One region of the Streptomyces vietnamensis genome, then DNA from elsewhere that is predicted to be linked to it. Evidence: riboswitches for the same ligand, from Rfam matches in the RefSeq annotation. Region 1 holds a riboswitch; each other region holds the start of a gene.

Region 1 (5,283 bases):
CCTCGGTTCGGTGACCGCCGCGACCTTCTTCGTACGGGTCGTGATGTCGCCGTTCGCGCATCCGCTGTTCACCGTGCTCACCGGCATCGGCTTCGGTTTCGCCGCCCTCGCGCCGCGCGGGAAGCGGCTGCGCCGGGTGCTGCTGCCGCTGACCGGGCTGCTGCTCGCCATGGGACTGCACGCCACCTGGAACGGCTCGGCCACCGTCGGCGGCCCGCTGGCCTTCTACGCGGTGTACGGGGCGCTCATGGTCCCGGCCTTCGGCCTGCTGACCTGGCTGGCGGTGTGGAGCCGGCAGCGCGAGCTGCGCACGATATCCGGGGAGCTCCCGGCGTACGCGGCGGCCGGCTGGCTCGCCCCCGCCGAGCCGGTCGCGCTGTCGTCGATGCGCGCCCGGCAGATGGCCCGCGCGTTCGCCGCCCGGACGTACGGCCCGCCGGCCGCCCGCGCGGTCGGCGAGTACGAGTCCTTCGCGACGACCCTCGCGTTCCTGCGGAACCGGGCCCGGCGCGGCGCGGCGGGACCCGACTTCCCGGCCCGGGAGCAGGAGCTGCTGCACCACCTGTGGCAGCGCCGCGCGGTCGCCTCCCCCGCCCTCACGTACGCGGCGCGGGCGACGGGCCGGGCCTGGGCGCCGCCGCAGTACCTGGACTACGACGGCTACAACCCGTATCGGAGTTAGCTCGCGGAAGCCTCGGTGAGGAGGGCCAGTTCCGCCTCCGTCAGCTTCAGGTCCGCGGCCGCCACCAGGGCCGGGAGCTGTTCGACCGTGCGGGCCGAGGCGATCGGCGCGGCGACGGTCGGCCGGGCGGCGAGCCAGGCGAGGGCGACGGTGGCGAGCTCCGCCCCGTGCGCCTCGGCGACCGTGTCGAGCGCGGAGAGCACGGCTTGGCCCCGCTCGGTCTCGGCGAGCGCGGCGGCGCGGTAGGCGCGGGCGCTCTCGACGGTCTTCCCGGGGCGGTACTTGCCGGTGAGGAAGCCGGCCGCGAGACCGTAGTACGGGACGGCCGAGAGCCCGGCCTGCTCGACGGTCTCCAGGAGCGGGCCCTCGTAGGTGTCGCGCGAGACCAGGTTGTAGTGCGGCTGGAGGGCGACGTACCGGGCGAGGCCTTCGGCCTCGGCGAAGTCGAGGGAGGCGCGCAGCCGCTCCGGGGAGATGTTGGAGGCGGCGACGGCACGCACCTTGCCGTCCTTCACCAGCTGGTCGAGGGCGGTGACGATCTCCTCGACCGGGACGGACTCGTCGTCGAAGTGCGTGTAGTAGAGGTCGATGTGGTCGGTGCCGAGGCGGCGGAGGGACTCCTCCGCGCCCGCCTTGATGGTGGTGGCGGACAGGCCCTTGAACCGGGGGTGGGCGCCGACCTTGGTGGCGACGACGATGTCGGAGCGGTTGCCCCGGGAGGCGAGCCAGCGGCCGATGACGGTCTCGGACTCGCCGCCCTCGTTGCCCTCGGCCCAGGCGGAGTAGACGTCGGCGGAGTCGACGAAGTTGCCGCCGGCGGCGGCGTAGGCGTCGAGGACGGCGAAGGACTGCGCCTCGTCGGCGGTCCAGCCGAAGACGTTGCCGCCGAGTGCCACGGGGAAGACGTGCAGATCGGAGCTGCCCAGCGGGCGGAGAGAGGTCATGTGTGGATCAACCCTCCCCGCCGCCGGGCCTATTCCGTGCGGGTTCTCAGGGGTTCAGGCCCTTGGACTGGAGCCAGGCCATCGGGTCGATGCCGGAGCCGCCGGGGGTGTGGACCTCCATGTGGAGGTGGGCGCCGGTGACGTTGCCGGTGGCGCCGACGCGGCCGATGGTCTCGCCGGTGGACACGGTCTGGCCGGCGCCGACCAGCATGGACGAGAGGTGGCAGTACCAGACCTCGGTGCCGTCCTCCAGCTCCAGGACGATCCGGTAGCCGTAGGAGCCGGACCAGCCCGCGGACTTGACGGTGGCGCCGTGGACCGCCTTGAGCGGGGTGCCCGTGGGGGCGGCGAAGTCGAGGCCGGTGTGGTAGCCGGAGGACCACATCGATCCGGACTGCATGTAGGTGGCGGTGAGGGTGTACGAGGAGACCGGCAGCGAGTAGCCGGCGGCGAGCTGGGCGAGGCGCGCGGCCTCGGCCGCCTTGGCCTCGGCCTCCGCCTTCGCCTTGGCCTCCGCTTCGGCCTTCGCCTTGGCTTCCGCCTCGGCCTTCGCCTTCGCGTCGGCGGCCGCCTTCTCCGCGGCGGCTTCCTTGGCCTCGGCCTCCGCGGCGGCCTTCTCGGCCGCCGCCTTCTCCGCCGCGGCCTTCTCGGCGGCGTCGGCGGAGGCCTGCTGCTGCTCGGCCTGCTGGAGGATGCGGGCGCGCAGGGCCTCGCCCGCGGCGGGGGCGGTGGTCTGCTCGTCGGCCGCGGTGGTGTAGGTGGCGGCGGTGAGCGGGTTGGCGGCGGCGGCCGTGGTGACGGGCGCGCTCTCCTCCTCGGGGAGGAGGTCGCCGACGCCGGGGAGGTCGTGGGCGTCCGGCAGGTTCAGGTCCGGGAGGTCCGGCAGCGATATGGCGACCGGCGGCTTGTCCTGCGCGGTGGCGAGGCCGCCCGCGCCGACGGCCGCGATCACGCCGACGCCGAGGACGGTGGAGGAGCGGGCGAAGTTGGAGCGCTGCTTGACGACCCGGTGCCGGCCGCCGGAGCGGCTCTCGGCGCGGAGGGAGCCCTCGGTGGGGTTCCACTCGGTGTCCGGGGCGGAAAGACCCGCACCGCCACCGAAGGCATCGAAGGGGGCTTCGGGTGCGGGGGTGTTGGACGCCACGGAGGCGCGCTCCTTTCCTTCCTTCTCGCCTACCGGGTTAGCTGACGGGTTCGGAGCAGGAAGGTCTCCTACGGGCCCCTCCGTACGAGACGAAGGCGTCCGATTCACCCCAATTGGTGGTTCCCCGGTTCCTTTTCAGGATTCGGCGCGTGCGCACGGTGCCGCCTCTTGCGACGGCTGGGACGACCGCGCTGCGTTATCGAACGTTAATAGACAGGGGGTCCCGATTCCAAGCCGTCGCTCTTGATCATTCATTGAATTGAGGGAGTATCGCCCGAGTTGAGCCCCCTTCAGAAAGGCGTAAGGGGAGGGTGGTGAAACCCTTGCGATCTGACGTTATGTCAATTGTTATCGCAGTGACACCCCTCGACTACGCCCGGTGACCGGACCCGCCCGGCGGCACCACCGGCATCGTCCGGCGCCGCTCGGGCTGCCCCGTCGCCGGGCGGCTCACCGCGAGCAGCGCCATGTCGTCCGTCGACCCGCCGCCCGTGTGGAGCCGTACGTCGTCCACGAGCGCGTCGAGCAGCTCCTCGGGTCCCGGGAAGATCCGCCCGGCGAGCCGCGCCGCCGGATCGTAGAAGACGCCCTGCGCGTTCCGCGCCTCCGAGAGGCCGTCCGTGTAGAAGAGCAGCGTCGCGCCGGCCGGGAACGGCCGCGCCTCGCCCCGGTCCGGCCACATCGCCAGCTCCCCCATGCCGAGCGGCAGCGCCGCCTCGCCCGGCTCCAGCGGCTCCACGCGCCCGTCCGCGTACAGCATCAGCGGCGGCGGGTGCCCGCGGTTGACGACCCGTACGAAACCGTCGAAGGTCCCGCTGCCGTCGCCGCGCGGGATCTCGGCCAGGACGGCCGTGGTGAACCCCTCGAAGGAGTCGAGGTCGTCCCGGCGAGTGCCCTCCCGGGCCAGGGCGCGTTCGAGGCGCTGCGCCACGCCCTCCAGGGTCCGCTCCTGCTCGGCCGCCTCCCGGAAGGCGCCGATGACGACGGCGACGGCCTCGACCGCCTCCAGCCCCTTGCCGCGGACGTCCCCGACCACCAGCCGCACCCCGTGCGGGGTGTCCTGGACGGCGAACAGGTCGCCGCCGATGAACGCGTCGGCCTGCGCCGCCTCGTACCGCGCCGCGCACTGCAGCCCCCCGATCCGCTCGGCGGGCATCGGTAGCACCGCCTTCTGCGCGGTCTCCGCGATGACCCGCGCCGAGGCGAGCCGTTCGCCGCTGCGGCGCACGACCCGGTTGATGAGGAGGGCGAGCGCGGAGACCGTGAGGACGGTCATGCTCTCGGTGAAGGCCGCGATCTCGTCGATGGTGCCGTTGTAGGCGTGCAGCCCGACGGAGGCGAGGACGGCGGCGATCCCGGTGATCAGGGTCGTGAGCGTGGAGAAGAAGGGCGCGGCGATCAGCGGGGCGGCGGAGAAGAGCGGCGCCGCCGTGTACTCGGGCGGGGTCGCCACGTCGAAGACGACACCGCCCACGATGACCAGCGGGGGCAGGGCGCGGATGAACCGCCGGGCGCCGCCGTACTCGGGGCGTCCCTCACCGCCCCGCCGCCCTCCGCCCGCCGCTCCTAGGGGGTGCCCCACCTGTGCTCTCCTGCCCGGTCCGACCGGCCGCGGTCCGCACCGCGCCCTCCCAGGGTGGCCGCCGCCGGACGGGGCGGCGACTCCCATGGGGCCGAGTGGCGTACGGGCCCGGCCGGCCGCCCCCACCCTCGTACGAGGCCGGCGCCCCACCCCGTACGAGAGTCGGCGCCCCACCCCGTACGAGGCCGGCGCCCCACCCCCGTACGGGTCAGTCGGCCGCCAGGCGCCCGCCCCGGCCGAGCAGTGCCATCGCCGCCGCGCACCCCACGCCCACCCCGCACAGCACCAGCCACGGCGTCGCCGACCAGCCGGTGACGTCGAGGAGCGCGCCCGTCCCCAGGTTCCCGAGGGTGATCCCGATCCCGCACACGGTGTTGTAGAGCCCGTAGTGGGTGGCCACCCAGCGCCCCCGGGACAGGGCGACGACCGTGTCCATCTCGTACGGGTAGAGCACCGCGTTCGCGACGGCCAGGACCGCCGCACACAGGAGCAGCCCCACCGGGCCGCGCCCCAGGGCGGCCGGGACCAGGAAGGCCCCGCCCATCAGGGCGAGCCCGAGGACGAGGCACCGCTCCCGGTCGAGCCGGCGCTTGCACCAGGCCGTGATCCGCAGCTGCCCGGCGAGCGCGACGAGCGCCGAGACGACGAACAGCGCGGTCGTCACGCCCGTGCCGCCCGCCGCGAGCGGCAGCGCCAGATAGACCTGGAAGGACAGCACGTACGAGCCGGTCATGGCGAGCGAGAAGAGCCAGAAGGTGCGGTGCGCGAGCACGGTGCGGAACTGCCCCCGCTGCTCCCGTGGCGCCTCGGAGACCCGTACGGGCAGATGCCGGAGCTGTACGAGGGTCAGGCCGGCGAACAGCACGGCGGCGACCACGCACGTCAGCCGGAACGACACCCCCGTCAGGGCCACCCCGACGAGCGGCCCGAG
Region 2 (5,283 bases), 1.8 Mb from region 1:
CCCTGCATCTCGTCGACCACGTCGATGTCGAGGATCCTCTCCTCGTACGCGTCGTCCGGCGGCGGTGTCTTCGTGCTGCGGCGGGCCATCGCGGCTGCGGCTCCTTCACCAACAAGGTTGATCTGACGCGGACCATTGTGGACCGTGCCACCGACAACGCCGACCGCGACCCGGAAGAGGGACATCACGAAGGGTCGGGAACTTCGCCAGGTGTCGGCGCGCTTGCATACAGTGGCAGGACTTTTTCACATCGCGATCGAAGGGACGTACATGCCCATGGGTCACACGGCCACGGCCGAGGCCGGCTCCGGCGGCCTGACAGCGACCGAGCACCGGTTGGCGAACGGCCTGCGCGTGGTGCTCTCGGAGGACCACCTGACCCCGGTCGCCGCGGTCTGCCTCTGGTACGACGTCGGCTCGCGTCACGAGGTCAAGGGTCGCACGGGTCTCGCCCACCTCTTCGAGCACCTGATGTTCCAGGGCTCGAAGCAGGTGCACGGGAACGGCCACTTCGAGCTGGTGCAGGGGGCCGGCGGCTCGCTCAACGGCACGACGAGCTTCGAGCGCACCAACTACTTCGAGACCATGCCCGCGCACCAGCTGGAGCTCGCGCTCTGGCTGGAGGCCGACCGCATGGGCTCGCTGCTCGCCGCCCTGGACGACGAGTCCATGGAGAACCAGCGGGACGTCGTCAAGAACGAGCGCCGCCAGCGCTACGACAACGTGCCGTACGGCACGGCCTTCGAGAAGCTGACCGCCCTCGCCTACCCGGAGGGCCACCCGTACCACCACACGCCGATCGGCTCCATGGCCGACCTGGACGCGGCCACCCTGGAGGACGCGCGGAACTTCTTCCGCACGTACTACGCCCCGAACAACGCCGTGCTGTCCGTCGTCGGCGACATCGACCCGGTGCAGACGCTCGCCTGGGTCGAGAAGTACTTCGGCTCCATCCCCGCCCACGACGGCAAGCCCGAGCCGCGCCCCGGCGACCTGCCCGAGGTCATCGGCGAGCAGCTGCGCGAGGTCGTCGAGGAGGAGGTCCCGGCGCGTGCGCTGATGGCCGCCTACCGGCTGCCGCACGACGGCACGCGCGCGGCGGACGCCGCCGACCTGGCCCTGACGGTCCTGGGCGGCGGGGAGTCCTCCCGCCTGCACAACCGCCTGGTCCGCCGCGACCGTACGGCCGTCGCCGCCGGCTTCGGCCTGCTGCGGCTCGCCGGCGCGCCCTCGCTGGGCTGGCTGGACGTCAAGACCTCCGGTGGCGTCGAGGTCCCGCAGATCGAGGCGGCCGTCGACGAGGAGCTCGCCCGGTTCGCCGCCGAGGGCCCCACGCCCGAGGAGATGGAGCGCGCGCAGGCCCAGCTGGAGCGCGAGTGGCTGGACCGGCTCGGCACGGTCGCGGGCCGCGCGGACGAACTGTGCCGGTTCGCCGTGCTGTTCGGCGACCCGCAGCTCGCCCTGACCGCCGTCGACCGCGTCCTGGACATCACCGCCGAGGAGGTGCGGGAGGTCGCCGCGGCCAAGCTGCGCCCCGACAACCGCGCGGTGCTCGTCTACGAGCCCCTGGCGACCGAGCAGAACGCCGACGGCGACGACCACGAAGAGGGAGCGGACCAGTGACCGACGCCGCCGCGTCTTTGACGAGCATGGACTTCCACCCGCAGCCCCGGCCGGGCACCGCGAAGCCGTGGGCCTTCCCGGCCCCGGACCGGGAAAAGCTGGACAACGGTCTGACCGTGCTCACCAGCCACCGCCCCGGCCAGCAGGTCGTCGCCGTGGAGATCTTCCTGCCGGCCCCGCTGGACGCCGAGCCCGCCGGTCTCGACGGCGTCGCCACCATCATGGCCCGCGCGCTCTCCGAGGGCACCGACCAGCACAGCGCCGAGGAGTTCGCGGCCGAGCTGGAGCGCTGCGGCGCCACGCTCGACGCGCACGCCGACCACCCGGGCGTACGGGTCTCCCTCGAGGTCCCGGTCTCCCGGCTGCCCAAGGCGCTCGGCCTGCTCTCCGAGGCCCTGATCGCCCCGGCGTTCGACGAGTCCGAGATCGAGCGCCTGGTGCGCAACCGTCTCGACGAGATCCCGCACGAGACGGCCAACCCGGCCCGCCGCGCCGCCAAGCAGCTCTCCAAGGAGCTGTTCCCGGCCGAGTCCCGGATGTCCCGGCCGCGCCAGGGCACCGAGGAGACCGTCGCCGCGATCGACGCCGCCGCCGTGCGCGCCTTCTTCGAGGCGTACGTCCGGCCCGGCACGGCCACAGCCGTGGTCGTCGGCGACCTGACCGGCGTCGACCTCGACAAGGTCCTCGCCGAGACGCTGGGCGCCTGGACCGGCGAGCCGGCCGAGCCGCTCCCGATGCCGCCGATCACCGCCGACGACACCGGACGGGTCGTCATCGTGGACCGTCCCGGCGCCGTGCAGACGCAGCTGCTCATCGGCCGGATCGGTCCCGACCGGCACGACCGCGTCTGGCCGGCCCAGGTCCTCGGCACGTACTGCCTCGGCGGCACCCTGACCTCGCGTCTGGACCGAGTCCTGCGCGAGGAGAAGGGCTACACGTACGGCGTGCGGGCCTTCGGCCAGGTGCTCCGCTCGGACGCCGAGGGGAACGGCGCCGCGATGCTCGCCATCAGCGGATCCGTCGACACCCCCAACACGGGCCCGGCCCTCGAGGACCTGTGGAAGGTGCTGCGCACCCTCGCCGCCGAGGGCCTCACGGACGCCGAGCGCGAGACGGCCGTGCAGAACCTGGTGGGCGTGGCGCCCCTCAAGTACGAGACGGCCGCCTCCGTCGCCGGGACGCTCGCCGACCAGGTGGAGCAGCACCTCCCGGACGACTTCCAGGCCCAGTTGTACGCGCGCCTGGCCGAGACCGGCACGGTCGAGGCGACGGCCGCCGTGGTCAGCGCCTTCCCGGTGGACCGGCTCGTCACCGTCCTCGTCGGCGACGCGGCGCAGATCGCGGAGCCGGTGCGCGCGCTCGGCATCGGTGAAGTGACCGTCGTGACGGGCTGATTCCGGCCCCGAGGCGACAACAGGAGGGCCCCGACGGCCTAGTTCGTCGGGGTCCTCCTCTTTGTCCGTATTGCGATCAAGGTGATCGTTTGCCCTGTGGCATGTCTTACAAAAGGCGTGTCTGGTTGGTGATTGAAAGACGATCCGCATAGCGTCGGTGCGGCTGTTCGCCAGTTGCACGTGCCGCAGCCGCGGCATCGGACAGTCATCGCCGAGTCCCCGTCAGGCGCGAGCCTGGGGAGCCGGGGACCCACACGCAGTCCCTGGGGTGAATCGGGCGCCTTCGTCTCGTGCGGAGGGGCTCGTAGGAGACCTTCCTGCTCCGAACCCGTCAGCTAACCCGGTAGGCGAGAAGGAAGGAAAGGATCAGCCTCTACATGGCGTTCACCCGTGCCACCGGGAAGCATCGTGCTCCGAGCCGGATGGCGCGCCGCGGCGTGGGCATCGCCGGCGTCGCGACGCTCGCCACCACCGGCGTCATCGGAACCCTCGCCTCCCCGGCGCTCGCCGCCGACACGGACAACCGCTCCGCCGAGGACACCGGCCTCACCCAGGTCATCGCCGAGGAATCCCTCGTCGACGGGATCAACGCCCAGGCCGCCGCCCAGGAGCAGGAGGCCGTCGAGGCCGTCGCCAAGGCGAAGGCCGCGGCCGAGGCGAAGCGCAAGGCCGAGGCCCGCGCCAAGGAGGTCCGGCTGGAGCGCGAGCGCGCCGCCCGCGAGGCCGAGCGCCGCCGCCTGGCCTCCTTCCAGCTCCCCGTCGCCGGCTCGTACGTCTCCACCGGCTACAAGACCGGCGGCTCGCTCTGGTCCTCCGGCAGCCACTCCGGCATCGACTTCCACGCCGCCTACGGCACCCGGGTCGTCTCCGTCGGCTCCGGCACCGTCGTCGAGGCCGGCTGGGGCGGCGCGTACGGCAACAACATCGTCATCCGGATGAACGACGGCACGTACACCCAGTACGGCCACCTCTCCTCCATCGGGGTCTACGTCGGCCAGACCGTCGAGCCGGGCCAGCAGATAGGCATCTCGGGCTCGACCGGCAACTCCACCGGCCCCCACCTCCACTTCGAGGCGCGCACCAGCCCCGAGTACGGCTCGGACATCGACCCGATCGCGTACCTCCGCGCCCGCGGCGTCAACGTCGTCTGACCTCGTTGGGTCCGGCCCCGGACCGCGTCGCAAAAGCCCCGGCTCGTACTGAGCCGGGGCTTTTCGCTGACCAAAAGATATCCATGGATTCCGCCGGGGCATCGGAAATTCCGGCCTGCTGCAATAGAGTCGAAGATCGGGCGCAGAACAGGCGCCGATGAATTGACTCGCGCGGACCAAGGCGGAGGTCGGACATGCGCATTCCCGCGCACTCGGTATGCACGGCGATCCGGGACGACATCGTCTCCGGCGTGTACGAGCGGGGCAGCCGGCTGACCGAGGAACAACTCGCCCGCCGGTACGGGGTCTCCCGCGTCCCGGTCCGCGAGGCGCTGCGCACCCTGGAGTCCGAGGGCTTCGTGGTCACCCGGCGCCACGCGGGCGCCCATGTCGCCGAGCCGACCGAGCAGGAGGCGGCCGACCTGCTCGACATGCGGGCGCTGCTCGAACCGCTGGGGGCCGCGCGGGCCGCGCAGCGGCGCACCGAGGCGCACCTCAAGGTGCTGCGCGGCCTGGTCAGGCTGGGGCAGGAGCGGGCCAGGCGCGGTCAGGGCGAGGACCTGAGCTCGCTCGGCGGCTGGTTCCACGAGACGCTCGCGCAGGCCTCGGGGAGCCCGGCCCTGACGGCGCTGCTCACCCAACTGCGGCACAAGATCGCCTGGACGTACGTGGTGGAGCAGCCCGCCCAGCCGGTGGAGGCCTGGGCCGAGCACGGCGCGATCGTGGACGCCGTGGCGCGCGGCGACGCCGAGCGGGCGAGGTCGCTGACCGCGCTGCACGCGGAACGCTCGCTGCCGCTGCACCGGCTCAAAAGGCCGGAGCGAGGCCGTGTGAGGGTTTCGCAACATGCCGTCAACACGACGAGCGCCCGGAATTAACGCGCCCACCGTATACAAAGAACAGGCATTCGGTCGCGGTTTTCGTGCTGCCCGGAAATGGGTCCGTTCATGCAAATGGCCGTGGCCGCCGGAATTCCGGCGGCCACGGCCATTTGAAGGAAGGGGCCGGGGTCAGACGGTCTCGGGGAGCTCGTCCAGGCCCTCGGCGACCAGCTTCGCCAGGCGGTCGAGCGCGGCCTCGGCGCCGTCGGCCTCCGAAGCGAGGACGATCTCCTC
Region 3 (5,283 bases), 2.5 Mb from region 1:
GGCCTCTTCGCCCAGATGGTCGTGGTTCCGCTGCTCCAGCGGCACAGGATCCTCACCCAGGTCTCCGGGGACCACCTGGAGGTGATCAAGCTGATCCCGCCGCTGATCATCGACGAGGCGGACGTGGACCGGTTCGTCACCGCCTTCACCGCGGTCATGGACGACGCCCACGGCGGCGGCGGACTGATGTGGGACTTCGGAAAGACGCTGGTCAAGCAGGCGGTCGCGCAGCGCTGACCGGATTTCGACACGGATTCCCGACGGGGGTTTGCCTCTGAGGCAAGAAACTTGCCTCAGAGGCACGATCCTGGCGGAATGGACGCATGGACCACGTCCCCGGGGGCACCTCCCCGGACCCCGCCATCCCCGGCGTCCTGCCCGACGTCGCCCCGCAGCTGCGGGCCCTGCGCCGCCGCCGGGGACTCACCCTGGAGGCCGCCGCCCAGCGGGCCGGCCTCTCGCCGGCCCACCTCTCGCGCCTGGAGACCGGGAACCGGCAGCCCTCGCTGCCGATGCTGCTCGCCCTGTCCCGTATCTACGGTACGACGGTCTCCGAGCTCCTCGGCGAGGCGCCGCCCGAGCGCGACCCCGTCGTCCGGGCCGACCGCTCCGAACCCGTCGAGGCCGACGGCTGGATCTACCGCCAGGCGGGCGGCGCCGGGCGCGCCCTCCAGTGCCTGCGGGTCCACGTGCCGTACGCCACCCGGGCCGACATCGTGCGCGTCCACCCCGGCGAAGAGTGGATCCACGTCCTGGAGGGCCGGGTGCGGCTCGCGCTCGGCGAGGCCGTCCACGTCCTCGATCCCGGGGACAGCGCGCACTTCGACTCGCTGACCCCGCACCGGATCGGCGCCGCCACGCCCGGCGGGGCCGAGCTGCTCTTCGTCCACACCCTGATGCAGAGCCCCGTCGCCGAGCTGTGCCTCGGTGACGGGACCCCGCACCGGCGCTGACGTTCCATGAAGATTCTTCAGGAAAGGACCGACATGTCCGAGAAGTCCGTAGCGGTCACCGGCGAAGAGCGCGGTGAAGGCAAGTTCCCCAAGGGGCTCGTGCTCCGCCTCTTCGCCTATCTGATCGCCGGCCACCTCTTCGCCGGCTTCCTCTACCTGCTCTTCATGCTGGGCGGGCAGAACCAGTAGGCCTCAGGCGTCGGTGACCAGCCGCTCCCGCAGCCGCTCGCGGGTCTCCGGGGCCAGCTTCAGGCCCTCGGTGAAGTAGGCGTCCACCGAGCCCCAGGTCGTCTCGATCGTCTCGAACGCGGCCCGCAGGTACTCCACCCGCGCGTCGAAGAGCGGACTGAGCAGCTCCATCACCTCGGGCGACATCGCGTCCGGGGAGGTGGAGCTGCGGCGCACCTTGTAGCGGCGGTGCGGGGCGTTCGACTTCACGTAGTCGGCCTCGATCGCCTCCCGCTCGACCCCGACCGCGAGCAGGGTGATCGCGATGGCGACCCCGGCCCGGTCCTTGCCGGCCGCGCAGTGCAGCAGGGCCGGGATGCTCTCCTCCGCCATGGAGTGGAGGAGCCGGCCGTGCTCCTCGGTCCGCTCCAGCACGTTCTTCCGGTACGAGTCGGACATCCGGGCGGCCGCCTTGCCGTCGCCGAGGACCTCCCGCAGCTGCGCGATCTCGCCGTCGCGCACCAGCTTCCAGAACTCCTTGCCGTCGGCCGGGTCGTTGAGGGGTATGTTCACGTTCCGTACGCCGGGCAGCTCGACGTCCGGGCCCTCGATCCTCCGGTCCGACTCGTTGCGGAAGTCGAAGACGGTGTGCAGGCCGAGCGAGGCGAGGAAGGCGGCGTCGTCCTCCGTCGCGTGGGCGAGATGGCCGCTGCGGAAGAGGCGGCCGGGGCGGACGGCGCGCCCGTCCGTCGTCGGCAGGCCGCCCACGTCCCGGAAGTTGCGGACCTCGGTCAGCTCGGGCTCGGCGGCTTCGGCGGGCGGGACCTGCGGCAGCTGCTGCGTCACGGCTGCTCCTGTTCTGTCGATCGGTTCCTGGGGCAATCATCTCGGGTGGGAGGCCGGGCACGCACCCCCTCGGACGGGAATGGGTGATCTGTCCGTATTGGGGGATTCCGTATAACCCGCCCCGGTTGCAGGGGAGATGGGGATCGGCGCGTGAGCAGCGTCATAACCGTGACGGACCGTGCCTGATCGTCTTTTCCAAATACCCCCCGGGAAAAGGAGATCGAGGGGCCGTCATCCACGGAGGGTGACCGGAATTCCGGCCGGATATCACTGAATCCCAGATCACTTGAAAACCGTGGCTTGTTCGCGCCGACCCCACTCGTCTAGCGTCGCGCTCAATCCGGACGGACCGCCGAATCCTGCCACCGACCGGAATTCGAACCCACCCGTACGAGGCAGGAGCGGGGGACCCAGGTAAGTACGCCGATCCCTTCGAAGAAGGACGGCTCGGGGTTAAGTCGCGTGAGAACGCGGCCGGACATCTCCAGTCCGAACCCGACAGCTCACCTCGCAGGCGCCGGAGAGGAATTCGCCATGCCCGCAAAGGGTAAGCACCGCCGTGCCAAGTCCAACCGTCTGACCCGTGGCCTCGCCGCCGCCGGTACCGGTGGCGCCGTCGTCGCCCTCCCGCTCCTCGGAGCCACCGGCGCCCACGCCGCCGAGCAGGCCGCCCCGGCCGCCGCTCCCGCCCACGCCGTCGCCCAGGTGAAGGCCGCGCCCGCCGCCCAGCAGAAGGCCGCGCCGAAGACGTACTCCGTCGTCCGCGGCGACTACCTGTCGAAGATCGCCGCCGAGCACCACGTCGCCGGCGGCTGGCACAAGCTCTACCAGGACAACCGCCAGGTCATCGGCGACAACCCCTCGCTGATCATGCCCGGCATGAAGCTCACCCTCGGCGCGAAGGGCACCGCCAAGGCCGCGCACAAGAGCACGTGGAACTCCGGCAAGAACGGCGACGAGGCCCCCCGCGCCTCCCGCAGCAGCGAGCGCGCCTCGGCCCCGGCCCCGGCCCCGGCCGCCGCGACCACCTCCTCCTCGGCGTCCTCCTCGTCGGCCGGTACGACCTCCTCCTCCGGCTGGGTCGCCCCGATCGCCGGCGCCGGCATGTCGACCCCGTACCACCAGGCCGGCTCCATGTGGTCCTCCGGCTACCACACCGGTGTCGACTTCATCGCCTCCACCGGCACCCCCGTCCACGCGGTCGGCCCCGGCACCGTCTACTCCGCCGGCGACGGCGGCGCGTACGGCAACCAGGTCGTCATCCAGCACGCCGACGGCACCTTCTCGCAGTACGCCCACCTGTCCTCGATCTCCGTCTCCGCCGGCCAGACCGTCACCGGCGGCGAGCAGATCGGCCTCTCCGGCGCGACCGGCAACGTCACCGGTCCGCACCTGCACTTCGAGATGCGCACCGGGCCGGAGTACGGCTCCGACATCGACCCGCTGGCCGCGCTGCGGTCGCACGGCGTGAGCATCTGACGCCACGTCAGTACGCCTTCGTCATCCGGAAGTCCGGCACGCGAGTGCCGGACTTCCGGCGTATTCCGGCTTGGCGGAATCTTTATCGGTGGCATATGTCACCAGGCGTCAACCCCTCCTTACGGTCGCGTAGGTCACACCCGAAGGGGAAAAATGTGCTCCCGTGGCAGACGATTCGAGATCAACAGACAAGAACGCATTCGGGTCGTACACGGCGATCGGTGACAGCTTCACCGAGGGCGTCGGAGACCCCGGGCCCGACGGGACGTACGTCGGCTGGGCGGACCGCTTCGCGGTCCTGCTCGCCGACCAGCTGCCGGAGCACGACGACTTCCGCTACGCCAACCTGGCCGTACGCGGGCGCCTCCTCGACCAGATCGTGGCGGAACAGGTCCCCCGGGCGAAGGAACTCGCCCCCGACCTGGTGACCTTCTGCGCGGGCGGCAACGACATCATCCGCCCCGGGACGGACCCGGACGACGTGGCCGAGCGCTTCGAGCGCGCCGTCGCCGACCTCACCTCCGCCGTCGGCACCGTCATGGTGACCACCGGCTTCGACACCCGCGACGTGACGCTCCTCAAGCACCTGCGCGGCAAGATCGCCACCTACAACGGGCACGTCCGGGCCATCGCGGACCGCTACGGCTGCCCGGTCCTCGACCTGTGGTCGCTGAAGTCCGTGCAGGACCGGCGCGCCTGGGACGACGACCGGCTGCACCTCTCGCCCGAGGGCCACACCCGCGTCGCCCTGCGCGCCGCCCAGGTCCTCGGCATGCCGGTGCCCGCCGACCCGGACCAGCCCTGGCCGCCGGAGCCGCCGCGCGGCACGCTCGAAGTGCGCCGCGACGACATCCACTGGGCCCGGGAGTACCTGGTGCCCTGGATCGGGCGCCGGCTGCGCGGCGAGAGCTCGGGCGACCACGTCGAGGCCAAGCGCCCCGACCTCATGCCCCTGTAGCAGGCGGCACGGCGGCGGGGATCCGCTCCAGGACCCCGCCGGCGAACACGTCGTACAGCGGCAGCGTCTCCAGGTGGACGTAGCCGATGTGGCAGTCGCAGACGGCGAGGGGGCAGGCGCGGGGACGCAGGGCGGCACGGTACGAGCCGTCGTACAGGTTCCCGAGCTCGGCCCTGACGAAGTGGCAGCGCCGCACCGTCCCCTCGCCGTCCACCGAGATCACCGACTCCCCGGTGCGGCAGGGCAGCCCCGCCGAGCGGTGCGGATGCCGGCTGTACGGGAAGAGCGGGTCGAGCTCCGTCCAGCCCTCTGCCTCCGCGTCGGTGTACGTGTGCCCCTCGGCCGCGTTCACCCAGAGGTAGACGTGCGGCGGCAGCGCGGCCCGCAGCCGGCGGGCGTCCTCCCGGTGCTCGGGAAGGCCGACCACGCCGACGCTGTACCGGACGTTCTGACGGGCGAGCTCCCGGCACTTCCCGAGGAACCGCTCGTACGGTGTCTGCCCCGGGTGGTACGTGCACCAGAGCGCCACGCTCTCCGGGTCCGCCTCGGCCAGCCACTCCGTCCGGCAGCTCAGATTGGTCTGGATCGCCACCCGCTCCACGTGCGGCAGCCGCGACAGCTCGACAAGCGCCCGCCGGTACCAGGAGCGCACCAGGCCCTCGCCCCACGGGGTGAACAGGATCCGCAGCCGGTCCCCGGTCTGCGCGGCGGCCCAGCCGGTGAACCGTTCGAGCGCGGCCCGGTCCGCGCGCAGCTGCTCCCGGCTGTCCCGGCGCTTGGCGAAGGGACAGTACGGGCAGTCGAAGTCGCAGGAGGAGAGAGGGCCCCGGTAGAGCACGGTGAGGTCCACGGTCGCCGCCTACCTCGCCTCGTACGCGG

Evidence for each region. A riboswitch is a leader RNA that binds a small molecule or an ion and turns the genes downstream of it on or off. The one in region 1 is predicted to bind cyclic di-AMP.
Region 2: it holds a riboswitch for cyclic di-AMP, as region 1 does, so the genes downstream of both, SVTN_RS28220 (M23 family metallopeptidase) here and SVTN_RS20205 (M23 family metallopeptidase) in region 1, are expected to answer to the same signal.
Region 3: it holds a riboswitch for cyclic di-AMP, as region 1 does, so the genes downstream of both, SVTN_RS31655 (M23 family metallopeptidase) here and SVTN_RS20205 (M23 family metallopeptidase) in region 1, are expected to answer to the same signal.

Annotation. Positions count from the first base shown of each region.
Region 1 is NZ_CP010407.1:4,502,198-4,507,480, reverse strand. It holds gene SVTN_RS20215 (PrsW family intramembrane metalloprotease) at 1-682, shown strand, start outside; gene SVTN_RS20210 (aldo/keto reductase) at 679-1,626, opposite strand; gene SVTN_RS20205 (M23 family metallopeptidase) at 1,673-2,770, opposite strand; cyclic di-AMP (ydaO/yuaA leader) riboswitch at 2,782-2,928, opposite strand; gene SVTN_RS20200 (PP2C family protein-serine/threonine phosphatase) at 3,141-4,352, opposite strand; gene SVTN_RS20195 (MFS transporter) at 4,561-5,283, opposite strand, start outside.
Region 2 is NZ_CP010407.1:6,278,173-6,283,455, forward strand. It holds gene SVTN_RS28205 (DNA gyrase/topoisomerase IV subunit A) at 1-89, opposite strand, end outside; gene SVTN_RS28210 (M16 family metallopeptidase) at 271-1,623, shown strand; gene SVTN_RS28215 (M16 family metallopeptidase) at 1,650-3,017, shown strand; cyclic di-AMP (ydaO/yuaA leader) riboswitch at 3,217-3,381, shown strand; gene SVTN_RS28220 (M23 family metallopeptidase) at 3,395-4,168, shown strand; gene SVTN_RS28225 (GntR family transcriptional regulator) at 4,363-5,046, shown strand; gene SVTN_RS28230 (HPr family phosphocarrier protein) at 5,179-5,283, opposite strand, start outside.
Region 3 is NZ_CP010407.1:7,029,099-7,034,381, forward strand. It holds gene SVTN_RS31640 (aspartate aminotransferase family protein) at 1-237, shown strand, start outside; gene SVTN_RS31645 (helix-turn-helix domain-containing protein) at 324-953, shown strand; gene SVTN_RS44870 (DUF6126 family protein) at 987-1,142, shown strand; gene SVTN_RS31650 (tyrosine-protein phosphatase) at 1,146-1,967, opposite strand; cyclic di-AMP (ydaO/yuaA leader) riboswitch at 2,341-2,499, shown strand; gene SVTN_RS31655 (M23 family metallopeptidase) at 2,502-3,446, shown strand; gene SVTN_RS31660 (SGNH/GDSL hydrolase family protein) at 3,610-4,404, shown strand; gene SVTN_RS31665 (STM4011 family radical SAM protein) at 4,391-5,254, opposite strand; gene SVTN_RS31670 (STM4012 family radical SAM protein) at 5,264-5,283, opposite strand, start outside.